DNA from 2 places in the Chengkuizengella sp. SCS-71B genome. Region 1 is predicted to be linked to the other one. Evidence: a T-box and tRNA genes for the amino acid it is inferred to sense, from the RefSeq annotation. Region 1 holds a T-box; the other holds one or more tRNA genes.
The links. The T-box of region 1 lies ahead of pheS (phenylalanine--tRNA ligase subunit alpha). A T-box ahead of a tRNA ligase gene usually reads a tRNA of that ligase, here a tRNA-Phe.

Region 1 (7,410 bases):
GGAAAATTTGTAAATAATGCTTGGATTTTTAATCCAGATCACATTTGTTCTGATCAAGGTCTTAATGAGGTTATAAAGGTCTCTTTTAAAAAGGATGCTTTTTTTATGTCGAAACTTCGTGTAGATTTATTTCAAATAAAAAAAGGGAGAACATTATCTCTAAATAATAATAAACTTACCATTAGAACTTTAGATTTAAAAGAGAAAGAAATAAAATTGAGCAATATTGAGGAAATAGAAAGTGTAATCCATAAAGAGTTTTCCTTGCCAAGGCTTCCTGTGAGAAGAGCTATAGTAGTGTTAGATGAATTAGGCATAGATATTTTCCAAGAGAAATGATCGATTGACTTTCACTGAAAGATATGTTAACTTGTAAAAGTTGTTGCTTTAAACCTCAGATTGTTCCTCATTAGGTATTTTTCCTCACCATATGATTCAAATTCTCATAACCCTAATAGAGTTTGTAAGTATTACTGATTCACACTGGCGCGGTCATCGGAGCCGCAAGGACAAAAGAGAGGTAGGGCTTTTGTTGTTTTAAGTTATACAAAAAATAAAATGGTATACATTTTAAAATATATGGAACTAAGCAACACTCAAAAGCTGATATTCATACATGCATGAAGGTATGAAATATCAGCTTTTTTAACTTATGAATGAATCAATCTTGAATGGGTTCCGCGGTTTGGTTTTACTGGATTGTATGAGTTTGAATCATTTTTTTATCAATCTTTCTGCTGTTTGTCACAATAAATATGCATAACTTGTTTCATAAATTCAGCCAATCCTTCTTTGTGTTTATCTATATTGTTAGTAAATCGTACATCTGCAACGTACATGTCTCCAAGCCCTCTAAAGGTATCTATCGTACATTCGTAATAGTACTTCGTAATGTGCTGTCTCCATTCATGAATAGCTTTTTGAGCCTGTTCATCCTCCGGTCCGAATTCCATTCTTGAAGCTATCGTACTATAGATGTGATTTGCTTCCTCAGTGATGTTTTTCCAATCTTCTTTTGTATAGTTTTTTGTTTTCTGTATAGTTTTTTCATAACTTTCACCATATTTTTGTTTCGCTTCTTCAGCATATTTTGCTTGATGTTCTTCAATTTTTTTCATATCAAACCCGTTAAACATCTCTTTGTTTTCCATTTTTATTCCTCCTTCAATTGACTCTAATGTTTTATTTACCGTTTTGATCATTTTCTCGATGCGTTTTTTCTTTTTTAATAACACTTCTTTGTGAGTTTTAAGAGCTTCTTTTCTGTCAAAGTCAGCTCGATCTAAAATCTCTTTAATTTCCTGCAGACTAAAATCCATTTCCTTAAAAAATAAGATTTGCTGCAGTCTTTCGAGGTTTTGATCAGTATAAAGTCTATATCCGGCCGGAGTTGTTGTTTCAGGTTCAAGCAGACCAATTCGATCATAGTGGTGAAGCGTGCGCACACTTACACCTACAATGTTTGAAACTTCTTTTACTTTATACATGATGTATCACCTCCAAATTCATCGTAAGCTATGACGTATGGTTAGAGTCAACTAAAAGATAAATAATTTATTTTGAAAATAGACCGCCTTTATTTAAAAGCGGTCTATCCGTAATTTTTACTTTATTTTTCTTCCTCTTCATCCTTCCAAGCCTGTGGATGATTATCACTAATATATTGAACAGCGGCTGTATTTGACTCAACTTGCTTCACATTTTTACAACCGGGAATAACTGTAGTGACTGCTGGATGTTTGAGACACCATGCTAATGCCCATTGAGCCATATCCATCTTTTTAGGAACTTCATATTGTTTGATTTCCTCAACAATTTTTAGCCTGTCATCTCGATCTGTATGTCGATGTCTTACGTCTGTCTGACCGAACTCAGCACCTGGTTTATATTTTCCACTTAAATAACCGCTTGCTAATGGAACTCTAGCTAATACACCAAGATCTTGTTCTTGGCAAGAAGGGAATACTTCATTTTCTGGTTTGCGATCTAATCGATTATATACAACCTGTATCGCTTTTGCGTTTACTTTCGTTGCGTTATTGGTTTGATGTATGTTTTCGTTGCTTCCAATTGAAATTCCAAGATGACGTATTTTCCCTGCTTGTATTTGTTTGTCTAAGGCTGTCCACAATTCATCATTATCGAAGTATTCATCTGAACCAGAGTGGAATTGATACAGATCAATATAATCTGTTTGAAGAGCCTTTAAAGAGTTTTCCAACTGCTTGATGACTTGATTTGCACTCCAAACTTGATCACGTTCAAATAAGTCGTTAAACTTATGTCCAAATTTAGTGGCCACAACCCAATCTTCTCGTTTTTCATTTTTTAAATATTGTCCAATTAATGATTCCGATAAATGATCACCATAACATTCAGCAGTATCAATAAGATTGATGCCAACCTCTTTTGCTTTTTCTAAAATTTGTGCTGCTTCTTGGGCAGTATAGGTTTTACCCCATTCCCCTCCAAATTGCCATGTTCCTACTCCAACAATAGATACTTTTAAATCCGTTTTTCCAAGACGACGATATTTCATGTATTTTCTCTCCTCTAAATACAAATATTATAATTACACACTTATTTGAGTTTTTACGATATATTCTGCATCTTCTCCAACTCCACCAAGGAGGGCAGAGGGTCTTTTATGTAACCATGGTAATCCTATGAAAAATAAACCTGGAACTTGAGAAACTCCTCTTTTGTGCAAAGGGTTCCCTTTTTGATTAAGTACATTATTTATTTTAATCCAATCAAAGTTCTGTGTAAAACCTGTTGCCCATATGATATTCTTTACAGTTAATGTTTTTCCATCTTCAAAAGTAACCTTATTCCCATCTATAGATATTGTTTTTGCAGTTATTTTCACTTTATTTTGGTGAATAAGTTCTTTCAATTCAGTACCCATAATGGGTTCAGGTTGTTTTTTGATCCATTCTCCTAACTTCGTTCCTGTATGGAACACATCATAGATTTTGAGTATTTCAAACCACCAAAAGACACTTTTTCCTGCAAACTTATGTGGTGAAAATTTTAAATTTTGACTAGAGGAGAGATAAACATCATGTGAGTTACTAAGCTCTACGGCAATTTGTGCTCCAGAGTTTCCTGCCCCTACAACTAATGTGTTTCCCTTATGCAGTTGCTGAGGGTTTTTATATTCTGAAGAGTGTAATTGGATGATTTTCTCATCTAAACTTGAACACTTCAATTTAGGGATGAAGGAAGATTGAAATGGACCTGTAGCAATGACAACTACTTTTGAATGATATGTTTTATGGTTTGTTTCTGTAATAAAAACATCATTTTCTTTTGTTAATTGTATGACATGGGTATCAAGTTCTACTGGGATGGAAAACTGTTTTTTATATTTTTTTAAATAATCTGCTGTTTCATTTTTATTAGGGTATCCATTAGGATTGCCTGGAAATGACAACCCTGGTAAACTACTGTACTTTCTAGGTGAAAATAAGATTAAAGAATCGTAACGTTTAATCCATGTTTCTCCTATTTGTACGTTTTGATCTAATAATAAAAAAGATAGATTTGATTTTTTTAAATAATAGCCTATGGCTAGCCCTGCCTGTCCTGCACCGATGACGATGACATCTAATTTTACTAATTCATTCACGAAATTTCCGCCTTCCCATAAAAAAACATTTGCGTTTTATACTAAGTCATGGTATATTAATTCTTGTCGCAACAAAAGGTATGAATGAATAACGGGACGTAGCTCAGCTTGGTAGAGCACTTGGTTTGGGACCAAGGGGTCGCATGTTCAAATCGTGTCGTCCCGACCACTAATACCTTACATGCGGGTGTAGTTCAATGGTAGAACTCCAGCCTTCCAAGCTGGTCGCGTGGGTTCGATTCCCATCACCCGCTCCATTACATATTACTATTAATTCAGTTCAGAGCATAGAAATGTTCTGTTTTTTTGTTTCTAGATTAGAAGGAATAGTTGAAACAAATCACAACTAAGTCTTAAATTACTTGCAATTTATAACTTATTTTCTTATAATACCGTTATTGAAATTAAATACAAAAATGCATTGAAGGGGAAAAGTAAGTAGCACTTCAAATACAGGGAAGAAAAGCCTAGATTGAGAGCCTTTCTACTTGAACAGACTACTGAAGTTCGCCCCGGAGCAGAAACTTGAAAAAACCAACTTTTTGGAAGTAGAGTATTCCGGTGAATACACCGTTATTTAAATGAAGTGAGAATATTCATAGCCATTGAATGTTCTAATTAGGGTGGTACCACGGCTCTTTCGTCCCTTACGGATGAAGGAGTCTTTTTTGATGCAATGACATCTGCGGTTGTTTTTCACTTTTTGGATTTGGAATAGTCAGTTTTGTCGATACATTTGAAGGAGGGTAAATAATGAAAGAACAATTAGAAGCACTAAAACTGGAAGCTCTAAAGGAGCTTGAGAATGTTAATGACAGCAAAGCACTGAATGAATTAAGAGTGAAATATTTAGGGAAAAAAGGACCATTAACTGAGATTTTAAGAGGCATGGGTAAGCTTTCAAACGAGGAAAGACCTGTCATCGGACAAGTTGCCAATGAAGTTCGTTCAGCGATTGGGAATGGAATTCAGTTGAAGCAAGATCAAATTTCACAAAGAGAATTAGAAAATCGCTTAAAAGAAGAAACGATTGATATCACTTTACCAGGAAGAAAGCCATCTCAAGGAGCCATTCATCCACTTAATAAAGTTATTCAAGATATTGAAGATATTTTCGTTGGTATGGGATATACGGTAGAAGAAGGACCAGAGGTCGAACAGGATTATTATAATTTTGAAGCATTAAACTTACCTAAAGACCATCCAGCTAGAGATATGCAAGATACTTTTTATATTACTGAAGAGCTTTTAATGAGAACTCATACTTCTCCAGTACAGATCAGAACGATGGAAGCGAAAAAAGGGGAAGTTCCAGTAAAAATTATTTGTCCGGGTCGAGTGTATCGAAGAGACGATGATGATGCAACTCACTCTCACGTTTTCACTCAAATCGAAGGATTAGTCATTGATAAAAACGTTAGAATGAGTGACCTAAAAGGTACGTTGTTACAGTTCGTACAAGAAATGTACGGTAAAGATACACAAATTCGCTTACGTCCAAGCTTCTTCCCATTTACGGAACCAAGTGCAGAGGTGGATATTACTTGTGCAAGTTGTAAAGGTGAAGGGTGTCGTATTTGTAAACAAACAGGCTGGATCGAGATACTAGGATCAGGTATGGTTCATCCTCGCGTATTAGAAATGGCAGGGTATGATCCAAATGAATATAGTGGTTTCGCTTTCGGAATGGGTGTAGAAAGAATAGCGATGTTGAAATATGGCATCGATGATATCCGCCATTTCTTTACGAATGACTTACGTTTCTTAAATCAATTTGTTCGAATATAGAAGAGAAGGAAGTGAAAATAGATGAAAGTATCTTATCAATGGTTAGCTGAATATGTGGATGTATCAGGATATACGGCTTCAGATTTAGCAGAAAAATTAACACGCAGCGGAGTAGAAGTTGATGTTGTTGAAAAATTAAATAAAGGTGTTACAGGTGTAGTTGTCGGATATGTAAAAACGTGTGAAAAACATCCGAATGCAGATAAATTAAACCTATGTACTGTAGATGTTGGTCAAGAAGAAGAACTTCAAATTATTTGCGGAGCGAAAAATATCGAAGCAGGTCAAAAGGTTCCTGTAGCTGTACCAGGTGCTGTATTGCCTGGGAATTTTAAAATTAAAAAAGCGAAACTTCGCGGGATAGAATCTAATGGTATGATCTGTTCTGCTAAAGAATTAGGCATGAACGATCGATTGTTGCCTAAAGAAATTCAAGAAGGCATTTTAGTCCTTCCGGCAGATATAAATGTAGGTGAAGATATTTTAGAAGTACTTGGTTTAAATGACGAAGTATTGGAGCTTGAGCTTACACCTAACCGCTCTGATTGTCTAAGTATGGCGGGTACAGCTTTTGAAATTGGGGCAATCTTAGGAAGAGAAATTAAATTGCCTGCAACAGAGGTTAGCACTTCTAAAACAAAAGCATCTGAAAAAATCAGTGTGAAAAATTTGAGCCCTGAACATTGTCATCATTATTCTGCGAGATATATTGAGGAAGTATCCATCCAGCCAAGTCCTTTATGGATGCAAAATCGATTAATGGCTGCGGGTATTCGTCCTATAAACAATATTGTGGATATTACGAACTATGTGATGTTAGAGTACGGTCAACCATTACATGCATTTGATGCAGACCAATTGAACGATGGTCATATTGAAGTTCGTTTAGCAAATAAAGATGAAAAAATGACTTCTTTAGATAATGAAGAAAGAACATTAGATGATCATATGTTGCTAATTACAGATGGCACAAAACCTGTTGCTATAGCTGGTGTGATGGGTGGTTCCAATTCAGAAGTTCAAACGCAAACAAAAAATATCTTACTTGAATCAGCCAAGTTCTCAGGAAGTACTGTTCGTATCACTTCTAAAAAACTTGGATTAAGATCCGAGTCAAGTCTTCGATTTGAAAAAGAAGTGAACCCAGAAAATGTTACAGTTGCGTTAAATCGAGCTGCTGCACTTTTATCGCAATATGCGAATGGAAAAGTGGCAGATGGAATTGTAGAGGAGCTTTCAACACAAAATCCTGCAGTTAACATTCAAATAAGTTTGCAAAAAGTTAATGATTATTTGGGTACAGACTTAACTAAGCAGGATGTATTAAATGTGTTCGATCGATTACAATTTTCTTATACAGAAGCGGATGAAAATGAAGTGATTGTCCATATACCAACTCGACGCGGAGATATTACAAGAGATGTGGATTTAATTGAGGAAGTGGCACGTTTACATGGGTATGATCATATTCCAACTAGCCTAATGATTGGTGCAACAACACCAGGTTCACTATCTAAAGAACAGAAAATTAGAAGAGCGATCCGTCGAATTTTAACAGATGAAGGTTTGTACGAGACGGTAAACTATTCTTTTACACACCCTAGTCAAATTAAGTTATTCCCAGGTATGTATGCCGAAACTGAACCCATTTCACTAGCAATGCCAATGAGTGAAGATAGAAGTACTTTGAGAACAAGTTTAATACCTCATCTTTTGGATGTAGCATCTTATAATAAAAATAGAAATCAATCAGATGTTCATATTTTTGAAATTGGAAATGTATTTCTTACAGAAGAACAATCTTTATCTAAACAACCCGAAGAAAAAGAACTTCTATCTATTTTGCTAACAGGTAAAAGAGAAGCTGCAAATTGGTCTGTACAAGAAAATAACGTAGATTTTTATGATCTAAAAGGTCACATTGAAACTTTGTTTGAGGTTATTGGAATTTCGGGTTTACAATTTGTTTCGACTAGTCCGGATGGTTTCCA
Region 2 (7,410 bases), 2.7 Mb from region 1:
ACGAGCGCAACCCTTAATCTTAGTTGCCAGCAAGTGAAGTTGGGCACTCTAAGGTGACTGCCGGTGACAAACCGGAGGAAGGTGGGGATGACGTCAAATCATCATGCCCCTTATGACCTGGGCTACACACGTACTACAATGGTCGGTACAAAGGGCAGCGAAGCCGCGAGGTGGAGCCAATCCCAACAAAGCCGATCTCAGTTCGGATTGCAGGCTGCAACTCGCCTGCATGAAGTCGGAATTGCTAGTAATCGCGGATCAGCATGCCGCGGTGAATACGTTCCCGGGTCTTGTACACACCGCCCGTCACACCACGAGAGTTTACAACACCCGAAGTCGGTGAGGTAACCCCTTGGGGAGCCAGCCGCCGAAGGTGGGGTAGATGATTGGGGTGAAGTCGTAACAAGGTAGCCGTATCGGAAGGTGCGGCTGGATCACCTCCTTTCTATGGAGAATACAGTTCACTCGTTTTCAGTTTTGAGAGTGCAAGCTCTCAAAGTAAGAATTGTTCCTTGAAAACTAGATAGCGAAAGCAAAGAAACATGATTAGCAATGGAATTCCCAGCACACGATGTGCTGGTGCCGATGTTAGTCACATGGAAGTGACTAGTTTTAATCGGCGCATCCGATATGGTTAAGCTATTAAGAGCACACGGAGGATGCCTAGGCGCTAGGAGCCGAAGAAGGACGTGGCGAACAACGAAATGCCTCGGGGAGTCGTAAGCAGACCTCGATCCGGGGATGTCCGAATGGGGGAACCCACGTACTGTAATAGGTACGTACCCTAGACTGAATACATAGGTCTAGCGGAGGCAGACCAGGGGAACTGAAACATCTAAGTACCCTGAGGAAGAGAAAACAAAAGTGATTCCGTCAGTAGCGGCGAGCGAACGCGGATTAGCCCAAACCAACAGGCTTGCCTGTTGGGGTTGTGGGACACTCCACATGGAGTTACAAAGGAATGATTTAGGTGAAGCGTCTGGAAAGGCGAACCAAAGAGGGTAAAAGTCCTGTAACTAAAAAATCATTCTCTCCGGAGTGGATCCCGAGTAGTGCGGGGCACGTGAAACCCCGTATGAATCTGGCAGGACCATCTGCCAAGGCTAAATACTCCCTAGCGACCGATAGTGAAGCAGTACCGTGAGGGAAAGGTGAAAAGGACCCCGGGAGGGGAGTGAAATAGAACCTGAAACCGTGTGCTTACAAGAAGTCAGAGCCCGTTTAATGGGTGATGGCGTGCCTTTTGTAGAATGAACCGGCGAGTTACGTTAGCATGCAAGGTTAAAGTGAAGAGCTGGAGCCGCAGCGAAAGCGAGTCTGAATAGGGCGGTATGAGTATGTTGACGTAGACCCGAAACCGTGTGATCTACCCCTGTCCAGGGTGAAGGTGAGGTAACACTCACTGGAGGCCCGAACCCACTTATGTTGAAAAATGAGGGGATGAGGTGGGGGTAGCGGAGAAATTCCAATCGAACTCGGAAATAGCTGGTTCTCCCCGAAATAGCTTTAGGGCTAGCCTTGGGGGTGAGTCGTGGAGGTAGAGCACTGATTGGGTGCGGGGCCCGTCAAGGGTTACCAAGCTCAGTCAAACTCCGAATGCCATAGACTTTAAACCCCAGGAGTCAGACGGTGAGTGCTAAGATCCATCGTCAAAAGGGAAACAGCCCAGACCATCAGCTAAGGTCCCCAAGTGTGTGTTAAGTGGGAAAGGATGTGGAGTTGCACAGACAACCAGGATGTTGGCTTAGAAGCAGCCACCATTGAAAGAGTGCGTAATAGCTCACTGGTCGAGTGACTCTGCGCCGAAAATGTAACGGGGCTAAACACACCACCGAAGCTATGGCTTGATACAATGGTATCAGGGGTAGGGGAGCGTTGTGTATGGATTGAAGGTATACCGTAAGGAGTGCTGGACTGTACACAAGTGAGAATGCCGGTATAAGTAACGAAAAGACAAGTGAGAATCTTGTCCGCCGAAAGCCCAAGGTTTCCTGAGGAAGGCTCGTCCGCTCAGGGTAAGTCGGGACCTAAGGTGAGGCCGAAAGGCGTAATCGAAGGACAACAGGTTGAAATTCCTGTACCACCGTAAACCGTTATGAGCAATTGGGGTGACGCAGAAGGGAACAGTTGCAGACTGATGGATAAGTCTGTTCAAGCAGTAAGGCTGGTGTGTAGGCAAATCCGCACACTGATAAGGCTGAGCTGTGATGAGGAGGGAAAATTGTAGTACCGAAGAACTCGCACTCATGCTGCCAAGAAAAGCCTCTAGCCAGGTGAAGGTGCCCGTACCGCAAACCGACACAGGTAGGCGAGAAGAGAATTCTAAGGCGCGCGGAAGAACTCTCGTTAAGGAACTCGGCAAAATGACCCCGTAACTTCGGGAGAAGGGGTGCTCCGTTAGGGTGTATAGCCCGAGGGAGCCGCAGTGAAAAGGCCCAAGCGACTGTTTAGCAAAAACACAGGTCTGTGCGAAGCCGTAAGGCGAAGTATACGGGCTGACGCCTGCCCGGTGCTGGAAGGTTAAGGGGAATGGTTAGCCGTTTTAGGCGAAGCTATGAACCGAAGCCCCAGTAAACGGCGGCCGTAACTATAACGGTCCTAAGGTAGCGAAATTCCTTGTCAGGTAAATTCTGACCCGCACGAATGGCGTAACGATTTGGGCGCTGTCTCAACGAGAGATCCGGTGAAATTTTAATACCAGTGAAGATGCTGGTTACCCGCGACAAGACGGAAAGACCCCATGGAGCTTTACTACAACCTGATATTGAACTGGGGTACGATTTGTACAGGATAGGTGGGAGCCTTGGAAGCTGGTGCGCAAGCATCGGTGGAGGCGCCCTTGGGATACCACCCTGATCGTATTCGAGTTCTAACCTAGGCCCTTGAATCAGGGTCGGGGACCGTGTCAGGCGGGTAGTTTGACTGGGGCGGTCGCCTCCTAAAGCGTAACGGAGGCGCCCTAAGGTTCCCTCAGAATGGTTGGAAATCATTCGAAGAGTGCAAAGGCATAAGGGAGCTTGACTGCAAGACGTACAGGTCGAGCAGGGACGAAAGTCGGGCTTAGTGATCCGGTGGTACCGAATGGAAGGGCCATCGCTCAACGGATAAAAGCTACCCTGGGGATAACAGGCTTATCTCCCCCAAGAGTCCACATCGACGGGGAGGTTTGGCACCTCGATGTCGGCTCATCGCATCCTGGGGCTGAAGTAGGTCCCAAGGGTTGGGCTGTTCGCCCATTAAAGCGGTACGCGAGCTGGGTTCAGAACGTCGTGAGACAGTTCGGTCCCTATCTGTCGTGGGCGTAGGAAATTTGAGAGGAGCTGTCCTTAGTACGAGAGGACCGGGATGGACGTACCGCTGGTGTACCAGTTGTTTCGCCAGAAGCATAGCTGGGTAGCCAAGTACGGAAGGGATAAGCGCTGAAAGCATCTAAGCGTGAAGCCCCCCTCAAGATGAGATTTCCCAATTTAGTAAGACCCCTTGAAGACGACGAGGTTGATAGGTTCGGGGTGGAAGTGCAGCAATGCATGGAGCTGACGAATACTAATCGGTCGAGGGCTTATCCAAGTAAACTTAAATAGTAATATTGGTACTAGGTTGAAGTTCCAATAATTACTCGCAAATATGTATTGACATTTGACTAATCATTTGATAAACTCGCATTTGTGACGTTTTATTTACTCTTTGTTTCGCATCTAGTTTTCAGGGAACACCCTGAAGCGAGTTTCTCTAAACATTCCCTGATAGCTCAGTTGGTAGAGCACTCGGCTGTTAACCGAGTTGTCACAGGTTCGAGTCCTGTTCGGGGAGCCATGGAGAGGTGTCCGAGCTGGCCGAAGGAGCACGATTGGAAATCGTGTAGGCGTCACAAGCGTCTCGAGGGTTCGAATCCCTCTCTCTCCGCCACTCAGGTTAACATATATATTAGGCCCGTTGGTCAAGCGGTTAAGACACCGCCCTTTCACGGCGGTAACACGGGTTCGAATCCCGTACGGGTCACCACCTAAAGTAAAGCATCAAGGGATAATGAATCCTAGGGTTCGTCGGAGCATAATCTTTATATGTGATTGCATCGCAGTCTCGTAATGAAATGAAGAGTATCCCGTACGGGTCACCACCTAAAGTAAAGCATCAAGGGATAATGAAATCCCAAATGCTAAACAAGTACATATGGACGCTTAGCTCAGCTGGGAGAGCATCTGCCTTACAAGCAGAGGGTCGGCGGTTCGATCCCGTCAGCGTCCACCATAATATTATCGCGGGGTGGAGCAGTCTGGTAGCTCGTCGGGCTCATAACCCGAAGGTCGTAGGTTCAAATCCTGCCCCCGCAACCAAATAATAATGTGGAGCTGTGGTGTAGAGGCCTAACATGCCTGCCTGTCACGCAGGAGATCGCGGGTTCGAATCCCGTCAGCTCCGCCATTTAAAACATAACAAGGGATGATGAACCCAATGGGTTCGTTGGAGCATAAACTTCGAAAGGGTTACATCGCAATCTCGTAACGAAGTGAAGAGTATCCCGTCAGCTCCGCCATTACAATCATTATTAAGTAGGCAAAGTAAGGCTCGATAGCTCAGTCGGTAGAGCAGAGGACTGAAAATCCTCGTGTCGGCAGTTCGATTCTGTCTCGAGCCACCATTTTCTAAGAGAAATAAACGCCGTTGTAGCTCAACTGGTAGAGCAACTGACTTGTAATCAGTAGGTTGGGGGTTCAAGTCCTCTCGACGGCACCATTTTGGAGGATTAGCGAAGTGGCCAAACGCAGCAGACTGTAAATCTGTTCCCATCGGGTTCGGTGGTTCGAATCCATCATCCTCCACCATATATAGGGGCATAGTTTAAAGGTAGAACAGCGGTCTCCAAAACCGTTAGTGTGGGTTCAATTCCTGCTGCCCCTGCCAGAAAGATTTTAAGAAAAACTTAAGTTATTGCGGCGGTCGTGGCGAAGTGGTTAACGCACCGGATTGTGGCTCCGGCATTCGAGGGTTCGATTCCCTTCGATCGCCCCATTGGGGATTAGCCAAGCGGTAAGGCAACGGACTTTGACTCCGTCATGCACAGGTTCGAATCCTGTATCCCCAGCCATTACGCGGACGTGGCTCAGTGGTAGAGCATCGCCTTGCCAAGGCGAGGGTCGCGAGTTCGAATCTCGTCGTCCGCTCCATTATATTTTGGCGCCATAGCCAAGTGGTAAGGCAGAGCTCTGCAAAAGCTTTATCCCCAGTTCAAATCTGGGTGGCGCCTCCACAAATTAATAGGATAGTATATGTGCCGGGGTGGCGGAATTGGCAGACGCACAGGACTTAAAATCCTGCGGTAGGTGACTACCGTACCGGTTCGACTCCGGTCCTCGGCACCATTTTTATTTTACGCCCTTAGCTCAGCTGGATAGAGCGTTTGACTACGAATCAAAAGGTCGGGAGTTCGAATCTCTCAGGGCGTGCCATTTAAACTTCATGATAGACTAAACGCATTGAGACAATTCGAACGTTAGAGTTCGTCGGAGCATAAGCCTCGAAAGCAAAGACATCGAAGTAAGGTAACTGTACCTCTCAGGGCGTGCCATTGAAACACCTTTGAAATACTAAACGCAGTGAGAAAAATTTTAATTTAATAAATATATGCCGGTGTGGCGGAATTGGCAGACGCGACGGACTCAAAATCCGTTTCCAGCAATGGAGTGGGGGTTCGAGTCCCTTCACCGGTACCAAACATACATAAACAACATTCATTTCTAAAATGGATGTTTTTTTATTTTTATTATTTTTTTATAGGAACAGTACTTTACTTGATGCACTATTCTCTTGATTTATTCATACAATTGTATATATTTATTTTTTGGTGGTGTATGTTAATGAATCAAACTCCTATAGAAGCGGCTACAAAATTTGTGGAGATGAATTTTCCAAATTGCAGTGCTGCTTTTTTAGCTGCGAGTGCAAAAAAGGAAAGTATTAAAAAGAATTCTGATTTAGATATTGTTATTTTTGATAATGAAATTAGTCTTCACTTTAGAAAGGTATATGATTATGCCCCATGGCCAGCAGAGGTATTTGGGTTTAATTTAAGTAGTTTTAATGAATTTATGAATAAAAATGATAGCTATGCTCTACCTACAATTTATATAATCATTACTAAGGGATTTGTGGTTAAGGACAATGGAAAAGCTGTGTCCATTAAAAAAATGTGTGAAGAAAGACTTATTAAAGGTCCACCTAGCTGGAGTTTTGATGAATTGAATTTTGCAAGATTTGAAATTACTGATCAGTTGGAAGATCTAATTACTTCTCAAAATGTAATGGAAAATTATTTTATTGTAAATAAATTGTTTAATCTATGTGCTACTTTTATTTTAAGGGTAAATGATTTGTGGTTAGGTGACGGTAAATGGTTGTATAGAGAATTGTTTGCATACCATAAGGGGGTATCTAAACAATTTATTTCTGCTTTTGAAAGTTATTACAAAACAAGTGACAAACAACAATTGATTGAATTTATTGATTCCATCTTAGAACCTTATGGGGGAAGGTTATTTGCTGGATTTTATCAAGAAGAAGAGGAAGAGCATGTGATTGATGACTTTTATCTAGAAGAAGATGAAGAGGATGCGATTGAATAATTGTTAATAATTGCTTTATTTAGGTTAAAAATTATATGTAGTATATGTAGAGCTCGCTAATTAGCGAGTTTTTATCTTTACGTATTATGTCAAATATTTTTTGGGTTTTAACAAAAGCTACTGTTAATGAAATATACTACTACTACTTCTTCATCTTTTTTGATGAAGTCAACATACCATTTGTTATTACTTCTATTCTATTTATTTCACAACTGGAGAAAATGATTGTTGATCCGAATGGATCTACTGGTGGAGATACAAATATTCCAATGACTATTCCTTCTCCTACCTTTTCAATAATAAATGGTGGACTGCCTGGAATAAGTACTTCTTTGCCTTTTAATGCATTTGCTACATTGGTAATTGGATCCTCACAACATACACATTTGCCTTTCGTATTTTTTTGAATGGGTTTGACATTTGGAATCCTTGTTGTGGAAAGTGGGGTAAAAGCTCTTATATTGCAAATTGGAAAATGAACTGGATTAGGATCCATCCCAGGAGATCTATTAATCCCAGATACAATAAAGTTTTTGACCTTAGTTATTTGAATAGTAAGAGGTCCAAAAGTTCCAGTAAGTATGGAAACTACATCTCCTCTAAATTGTTCTAGAACAAATTGCATCGGACAATCACAACAATCGCAAATTGATTTATCAAAGTTAACAGTCCCTGACATTAAACTTGGAGGATGCAAAGTTCCAATAGTTGTTTCTTGTATTTCAACTATTTTACAACTGGAATAAATAATTGTTGATTCTAAAGCTGGTGGTGGGGATACAAATGATCC

Region 2: it encodes a tRNA-Phe, which carries the amino acid that the T-box ahead of pheS (phenylalanine--tRNA ligase subunit alpha) is inferred to sense. The anticodon was not compared.

Annotation. Positions count from the first base shown of each region.
Region 1 is NZ_JAZHSH010000001.1:717,176-724,585, forward strand. Features, by position in the region: gene VQL36_RS03550 (arylamine N-acetyltransferase) at 1-339, shown strand, start outside; gene VQL36_RS03555 (MerR family transcriptional regulator) at 726-1,490, opposite strand; gene VQL36_RS03560 (aldo/keto reductase) at 1,610-2,539, opposite strand; gene VQL36_RS03565 (NAD(P)/FAD-dependent oxidoreductase) at 2,573-3,631, opposite strand; tRNA gene VQL36_RS03570 (tRNA-Pro) at 3,724-3,800, shown strand; tRNA gene VQL36_RS03575 (tRNA-Gly) at 3,815-3,888, shown strand; T-box leader at 4,044-4,282, shown strand; gene pheS (phenylalanine--tRNA ligase subunit alpha) at 4,385-5,419, shown strand; gene pheT (phenylalanine--tRNA ligase subunit beta) at 5,441-7,410, shown strand, end outside.
Region 2 is NZ_JAZHSH010000001.1:3,457,809-3,465,218, reverse strand. Features, by position in the region: rRNA gene VQL36_RS17045 (16S ribosomal RNA) at 1-445, shown strand, start outside; rRNA gene VQL36_RS17040 (23S ribosomal RNA) at 633-3,567, shown strand; tRNA gene VQL36_RS17035 (tRNA-Asn) at 3,738-3,813, shown strand; tRNA gene VQL36_RS17030 (tRNA-Ser) at 3,815-3,906, shown strand; tRNA gene VQL36_RS17025 (tRNA-Glu) at 3,928-4,002, shown strand; tRNA gene VQL36_RS17020 (tRNA-Val) at 4,173-4,248, shown strand; tRNA gene VQL36_RS17015 (tRNA-Met) at 4,258-4,334, shown strand; tRNA gene VQL36_RS17010 (tRNA-Asp) at 4,346-4,422, shown strand; tRNA gene VQL36_RS17005 (tRNA-Phe) at 4,564-4,639, shown strand; tRNA gene VQL36_RS17000 (tRNA-Thr) at 4,659-4,734, shown strand; tRNA gene VQL36_RS16995 (tRNA-Tyr) at 4,739-4,823, shown strand; tRNA gene VQL36_RS16990 (tRNA-Trp) at 4,829-4,902, shown strand; tRNA gene VQL36_RS16985 (tRNA-His) at 4,935-5,010, shown strand; tRNA gene VQL36_RS16980 (tRNA-Gln) at 5,012-5,086, shown strand; tRNA gene VQL36_RS16975 (tRNA-Gly) at 5,091-5,165, shown strand; tRNA gene VQL36_RS16970 (tRNA-Cys) at 5,175-5,248, shown strand; tRNA gene VQL36_RS16965 (tRNA-Leu) at 5,272-5,360, shown strand; tRNA gene VQL36_RS16960 (tRNA-Arg) at 5,371-5,447, shown strand; tRNA gene VQL36_RS16955 (tRNA-Leu) at 5,625-5,711, shown strand; gene VQL36_RS16950 (nucleotidyltransferase domain-containing protein) at 5,856-6,620, shown strand; gene VQL36_RS16945 (hypothetical protein) at 6,763-7,410, opposite strand, start outside.